Regions from separate parts of the Chromobacterium sp. IIBBL 290-4 genome, predicted to be linked through region 3. Evidence: predicted binding sites of a transcription regulator. Region 3 holds the regulator's gene; each other region holds the start of a gene.

What was found. Region 3 encodes HrcA, which represses chaperone genes, less so after heat shock. Its sites were predicted from a motif close to ATTAGCACTCGNNNNNNNCGAGTGCTAAT; they were not measured.
Region 1: the regulator HrcA is predicted to act here: its motif matches at 804-832, upstream of rpoH (RNA polymerase sigma factor RpoH).
Region 2: the regulator HrcA is predicted to act here: its motif matches at 767-795, upstream of groES (co-chaperone GroES).

The regions. Positions count from the first base shown of each region.
Region 1 is NZ_CP100128.1:1,044,676-1,046,942, forward strand. Features, by position in the region: gene ftsX (permease-like cell division protein FtsX) at 1-733, shown strand, start outside; gene rpoH (RNA polymerase sigma factor RpoH) at 863-1,726, shown strand; gene NKT35_RS04875 (PglL family O-oligosaccharyltransferase) at 1,813-2,267, opposite strand, start outside.
Region 2 is NZ_CP100128.1:2,363,817-2,366,083, forward strand. Features, by position in the region: gene NKT35_RS10855 (MraY family glycosyltransferase) at 1-697, shown strand, start outside; gene groES (co-chaperone GroES) at 862-1,149, shown strand; gene groL (chaperonin GroEL) at 1,197-2,267, shown strand, end outside.
Region 3 is NZ_CP100128.1:5,050,146-5,052,412, reverse strand. Features, by position in the region: gene recA (recombinase RecA) at 1-385, opposite strand, end outside; gene hrcA (heat-inducible transcriptional repressor HrcA) at 543-1,565, shown strand; gene mltB (lytic murein transglycosylase B) at 1,600-2,267, shown strand, end outside.

The DNA of each region.
Region 1 (2,267 bases), 4.0 Mb from region 3:
CACGCCGCAAATCACGCTGTTCATGGAATTGTCGGCCGAGGAAGCCGACATCGCCGCCGTCAACAGCACCTTGTCGCATCATCCCAAGGTGAAAAGCTTCACTTTCGTCAGCAAGGGCAAAGCGCTGCAAGATCTGGAGAAGCGCAACGGCCTGACCGGCCTGGACAGCGGCCTGGACGGCAACCCGCTGCCGGACGCCTTCGTGGTGACTCCGGCGGCGATGGAGCCGCGCTCGCTGGAAATGCTGCAGAAGGAATTGTCCGGCCTGCCTATGGTGGAAATGGCGCAGTTCGACGCCCACTGGGCCAAGCGTCTGTACGGCATGGTGGACATGGGCAAGAAGCTCACCTGGTTCCTGGCGGCCGCCCTGGGTTTGGCGCTGGTGCTGGTGACCCATAACGCGATCCGGATGCAGATACTGGCGCGGCAGGATGAAATCGAAGTGTCCAAGCTGATCGGCGCCACAGACAGCTTCATCCGCCGTCCTTTCCTCTACCACGCTTTGTGGCAAGGGGTGTTCGCCGCGCTGCTGGCCTGGGGGCTGTCCTGCTGGCTGGCCGCCGTCGCCAATCCGGCCATCCGCGAGTTCGCCATGCTGTACGGCGAGCAAGTGGAGCTGCGCCTGCTGAGCGCGCCGGAATTGGCCGTCTTGCTGGCGGTGTCCGCGATGCTGGCGATGCTGGGCGCGCGGCTGGCCGCAGACCACCATTTGCGCAAGGTCGAACCCAAGTAAAAAATGACAAAGGAAAGTTTTTGGCTATCGAATCGATTGTTAAAAATCATTGACCGCGGAACCTTTCCTTGCTAGCACTCTCAATACACGAGTGCTAACATAGCACTACCCAAGGAGGTAGCCATCGCAATGAACACAACATTTGCCCTTCCCGTACCGTCGACCAGCGGCAGCCTGGAACAATACATCCAGGCCGTCAACAGCGTGCCCATGCTGTCGCCGGAGCAGGAAACCGAGCTCGCGACCCGTTTCCAGCAGGAAAACGACCTGGAAGCGGCGCGGCAGATGGTGCTGTCGCACCTGCGCGTGGTCGTGTCCGTTTCCCGCGGCTACGCCGGTTACGGCCTGCCGCAGGCCGACCTGATCCAGGAAGGCAATATCGGCCTGATGAAGGCGGTGAAGCGTTTCGAGCCTGACCGCGGCGTGCGCCTGTTCTCGTTCGCCATCCACTGGATCAAGGCGGAAATCCACGAATTCATCCTGCGCAACTGGCGTCTGGTGCGCATCGCCACCACCAAGCCGCAGCGCAAGCTGTTCTTCAACCTGCGCAGCATGAAGAGCGGTTTCTCCGCGCTGTCGGAGCAGGAAGCCAAGTCCATCGCCGCCGATCTGGGCGTCAAGCCTGAAGAAGTGCGCGAGATGGAAATCCGCATGAACGGCCAGGATGTGTCCCTGCTGGCCGACAGCGACGACGAAGACAGCTACGCGCCCATCGACTGGCTGGCGGACAGCCACAGCGAGCCGACCCGCGCGCTGGAGCGCCGCGCCTTCGACCAACTGCAAACCGAAGGCCTGGAATACGCGCTGTCCACGCTGGACCCGCGCAGCCGCCGCATCGTCGAAGCGCGCTGGCTGGCCGACGACAGCGGCTCCACGCTGCACGAGCTGGCGGCCGAGTTCGGCGTGTCGGCCGAGCGCATCCGCCAGATCGAAGCCAAGGCCCTGATCAAGATGAAGGCAGCGCTGAGCGAAGGCGTGGTGCTGGACAACTAAGCGCCGCGTACTCCGCCGCAAAAAAACCGCCGAATCGCTTCGGCGGTTTTTTATTGCCCTCTCCCGCCCGCAGGCGGGAGCTTGGTTCATTCCGGCAAGGTGCGGAATTTGGCCGGCAAATTATCGTAGGCTTCGCGGCTGATCTTGCGCAGCGGCTCCCAGGCCGGGTCCTGCTCGCCCAGCGTTTCAATGAACTGGCCGGCGTAAGTCGGGAAGGACGCCAGCGTGGTGCGCAGCGTCTGTTCCGCCTTGGCTTGCTCGCCAGCCAGGATTTCCAGCTGCGCGCGCTTGAGCATCACATCCGGATACGGGCGAAAGGCGGTCAGCTGATCCTCCAGCTCCAGCTTCTGCTTGAGGTTGTCCTTGGTGATGGGCAGATAGTCGTCCAGCGTGTACAAGGCGTGATAGGCGAACATCGGCTTGGTTTTGACGATCTCGATCAGGCGCTCGCTGCGAACCTTGTCTTTGGCCGCGTTGCCAGTCGGCACGTACAGATTCACCAGCTCCCAGAACATCGGCGTGGCGCTGATCGACAGCCAGC
Region 2 (2,267 bases), 2.7 Mb from region 3:
ATCAATGATATTTTCATTATTGATAACTATTGTCGCGGTCGGTGGGGTTGCGCATGCCGTCAATATTATTGATGGCTATAATGGACTGTCTGGTGTTGTTGCGATATTTGTTTTTCTTGCAATGTCTTACGTAGCTTTCAAGGTGCAGGATCCAGAATTGCTTGGAGTTTGTTTTGCCATGGTTGGTGCTGTCGCTGGCTTTCTGTTTTGGAACTTTCCCAGAGGTTTGATATTTGCTGGGGACGGTGGTGCTTATTTAGTTGGATTCATGATTGCTGAAATTTCTGTACTACTTGTTCAACGGCACCCTAGCGTATCTCCTTGGTTTCCTCTTTTATGTGTTATTTACCCAGTTTTTGAAACCATGTTTTCAATTTATAGAAGAAAGTTTTTACAGAATCGAGCTGTCGGATACCCTGATGCCTTACATCTTCACCAAATCATTTATAAACGAGTAGTGCTGTGGATGGTTGGTTCGAAAGATGCGGGCCACTTGACCCAGCGAAACAGCCTGACTTCACCCTATCTATGGGCACTTTCATCGTTTTCGGTAGTGCCAGCCATGCTGTTCTGGAACAAGACGCCTGTTCTTATCGGCTTCGTACTGGTCTTCATGTTCACTTATGTCCGCTTGTATCGGATGATCATTCGATTTCGGACGCCCCGCTGGTTGCTGTTGCGCAAGACACCGCGTTGATGATGTTCTGAAGGGCTTGCCGAAATTTGCTTTCGCAAGCTCTTGAAAACCCTCTCTCTCGCCCCTATTATTAGCACTCGCGACGGTCGAGTGCTAAGGCCTCGGCTGACAACCATAAATTTCTGATGTTCAACTCTCAACAGCCAAAGTAATAGGAGAGATCAATGGCAATTCGTCCTCTGCACGACCGTGTTGTTATCAAGCGCCTCGAGGCTGAAGAAAAGACCGCTTCCGGCATCGTTCTGCCGGGCGCCGCCGCCGAGAAGCCGGACATGGGCGAGGTTCTGGCCGTGGGCAATGGCAAGATCCTGGAAAATGGCGAACGCCGTCCGCTGGAACTGAAAATCGGCGACAAAGTGATTTTCGGCAAGTATTCCGGCCAGACCGTCAAGGTTGACGGCGACGAAGTCCTCGTGATGCGCGAGGAAGATGTAATGGGCATCGTTGAGTAATCCGACCCTTACCTGTACTTCATCAATAGATTCTGGAGATTTCGAGAATGGCAGCTAAAGACGTTAAATTTGGTGATTCCGCTCGCAGCAAGATGGTTGCTGGCGTCAACATCCTGGCCGATGCCGTCAAGGTAACCCTGGGTCCTAAGGGCCGCAACGTAGTGCTGGACCGCTCCTTCGGCGCGCCGACCATCACCAAGGACGGCGTATCCGTCGCCAAGGAAATCGAACTGAAAGACAAGTTCGAGAACATGGGCGCGCAGATGGTCAAGGAAGTGGCTTCCAAGACTTCCGACGTAGCTGGCGACGGCACCACCACCGCTACCGTTCTGGCGCAAGCCATCGTGCAGGAAGGCATGAAGTACGTCGCCGCCGGCATGAACCCGATGGATCTGAAGCGCGGCATCGACAAGGCCGTCGTGTCCCTGGTCGGCGAAATCGCCAAGATCGCCAAGCCATGTGCGACCACCAAGGAAATCGCCCAGGTCGGCTCCATCTCCGCCAACTCCGATAGCGACATCGGCGAAATCATCGCCAACGCCATGGAAAAAGTGGGCAAGGAAGGCGTGATCACCGTTGAAGACGGCAAGAGCCTGAACAACGAGCTGGACGTAGTTGAAGGCATGCAGTTCGACCGCGGCTACCTGTCCCCGTACTTCATCAACAATCAGGACAAGCAGATTGCCGCTCTGGACAATCCCTTCATCCTGCTGTTCGACAAAAAGATCTCCAACATCCGCGACCTGCTGCCGGTTCTGGAGCAAGTGGCCAAGTCCGGCCGCCCGCTGCTGATCATCGCTGAAGACGTGGAAGGCGAAGCGCTGGCTACGCTGGTGGTGAACACCATCCGCGGCATCCTGAAGGTTGTGGCCGTCAAGGCTCCGGGCTTCGGCGACCGCCGCAAGGCCATGCTGAACGACATCGCCGTGCTGACCGGCGGTACCGTTATCGCTGAAGAAGTGGGTCTGACCCTGGAAAAGGCCGGTCTGGAACTGCTGGGCCAAGCCAAGCGCGTGGAAGTGGGCAAGGAAAACACCACCATCATCGACGGCGCCGGCGAAGCTGCATCCATCCAGGCTCGCGTGGGTGAAATCCGCAAGCAGATCGAAGAAGCCACT
Region 3 (2,267 bases):
TTTCCAGCGCCTGTTCGCCGGTGTCCGGCTGGGAGATCAGCAGATCTTCCACGCTCACGCCCAGTTTTTGGGCGTAGATCGGGTCCAGCGCGTTTTCCGCGTCGATGTAGGCGCAGGTGCCGCCCAGTTTTTGCGCTTCGGCCACCACTTGCAGACACAGGGTGGTTTTACCCGACGATTCCGGGCCGTAGATTTCGACCACGCGGCCGCGCGGCAGGCCGCCGACGCCCAGCGCCAGGTCCAGGCTCAGCGAACCGGTGGAGATCACTTGCAGGTTTTCGGTGATTTGGTTGTCGCTCATGCGCATGATCGAGCCCTTGCCGAACTGCTTTTCAATCTGGGCGAGGGCGGCGGCCAGGGCCTTGCTCTTGTCTTCGGAAGCCATGCTGTCTCCAAATGGGGTAGGTCGGACCAATAATGGGGCGATTATCGCAGAAATCCAGAGCCGGGACAGCCACTTGGCGGCGCGAAGCGGCACCCGTCCGGCGTAAAGTCTTGCCGCAGGCTGTTTTGACGCGCATCAGGATGTGTACAATGGGGACATGATGAACGAACGCGCCCAACATCTGCTCAAGGCCCTGATCGAACGGTATATCGCCGACGGCCAGCCGGTCGGCTCCAAGACGCTGTCGCTGCTGCCCGGCGTGGAGCTGTCTTCCGCCACGGTGCGCAATGTGCTGGCCGATTTGGAAAACATGGGGCTGATCGCCTCGCCGCACACTTCGGCCGGCCGGGTGCCCACCGCGCGCGGCTATCGCCTGTTCGTCGATCAACTGCTGACCATCCGTCCGCTGGATCAGGTTGCCATGCTGGAGCTGGAGCACACCTTGCAGCCGGACAGCCCGCAGCGCATCGTGCAGGCGGCGTCCTCGCTATTGTCCGAGCTGACCAGCTTCGCCGGCGTGGTGCTGACGCCGCAGCGCAGCGACGTGGCCTTCCGCCAGATCGAATTCCTGCGGCTGTCCGAAAAGCGGGTGCTGATGATTCTGGTGACGCTGGACGGCGACGTGCAGAACCACTTGCTGGTGACCGAGCGCGACTATACGCCGTCGGAACTGATCGAGGCGGCCAATTTCATCAACCAGCATTACAGCGGGCAGGGACTGAACGCGGTGGCGCTGCGGGTGGAGAGCGAACTGGCCAAGCTGCAGGGCGACATCGCCGAGCTGATGGCGGCGGCGGTGAAACTGGGCCAGCAAACCCTGACCCAAAGCGGCGAGGACGTGGTGGTGAGCGGCGGCGCGCGGCTGTTGCAGGTGCATGACCTGTCCGACGACCTGTCGCGGCTGAGGGAGCTGTTCGGCGTGTTCGAACGCAAGACCGAATTATTGAAACTATTGTCGCAAGGGCGCGACGCGCATGGCGTGAACATTTTCATCGGCGAGGAGTCTGGCGTAATGACGCTGGACGAATGCTCGGTGGTGACCGCGCCTTACTGCATCAACGGCCAGGTGGTCGGCACGCTGGGCGTGGTCGGACCCACCCGCATGGCTTACGAACGGGTGATCCCCATCGTCGACATCACCGCGCGGCTGGTCGGCAACGCGCTGTCCTTCCGCGAATGAAACCGCGCCTACGCTCATACAAGAAAGCAAAACCATGAAATCGATGTTGAAACTGGCCATCGCCGCCGCCCTGGCCGGCGCGGCCTTCACCGCGCCGCAAGCCCAGGCCGACGCGGCCTTCCTGGCCCGCCCGGACGTGCAGCGCTATATCGACGAGCAGGTGGCCACCGGCCAGTTCAACCGTCCCGAACTGGAGGCGGTGTTCGCCAATGTCGAATTGAAGCCCAATATCATCCGCATTCTGGACAAGCCGTCCACCTCGCGTCCCTGGTATCAGTTCCGCGCCTCCACCGTCAGCGATAAGGTCATCGCCGACGGCGTGGCGTTCTGGCAGGCCAACGCCGACGCGCTGGCCCGCGCCGAGCAGCTCTACCAGGTGCCGCCCGAGGTGGTGGTCGCCATTTTGGGCGTGGAAACCCATTACGGCCGCAATACCGGCAGCTTCCGGCTGGCCGACTCGCTGTCCACCATCGGTTTCGATTACCCGCGCCGGGCGGAGTATTTCCGCGGCGAGCTGACCCAGTTCCTGCTGTTGGCCAAGGAAGAGGGCAAGGACCCGCTGACGCTGAAGGGCTCTTACGCCGGCGCCATGGGCTTGCCGCAGTTCATGCCGTCCAGCTACCGCAAGTGGGCGGTGGATTTCGACGGCAACGGCCATCGCGACATCTGGAACAATCCGCATGACGCCATCGGCAGCGTGGC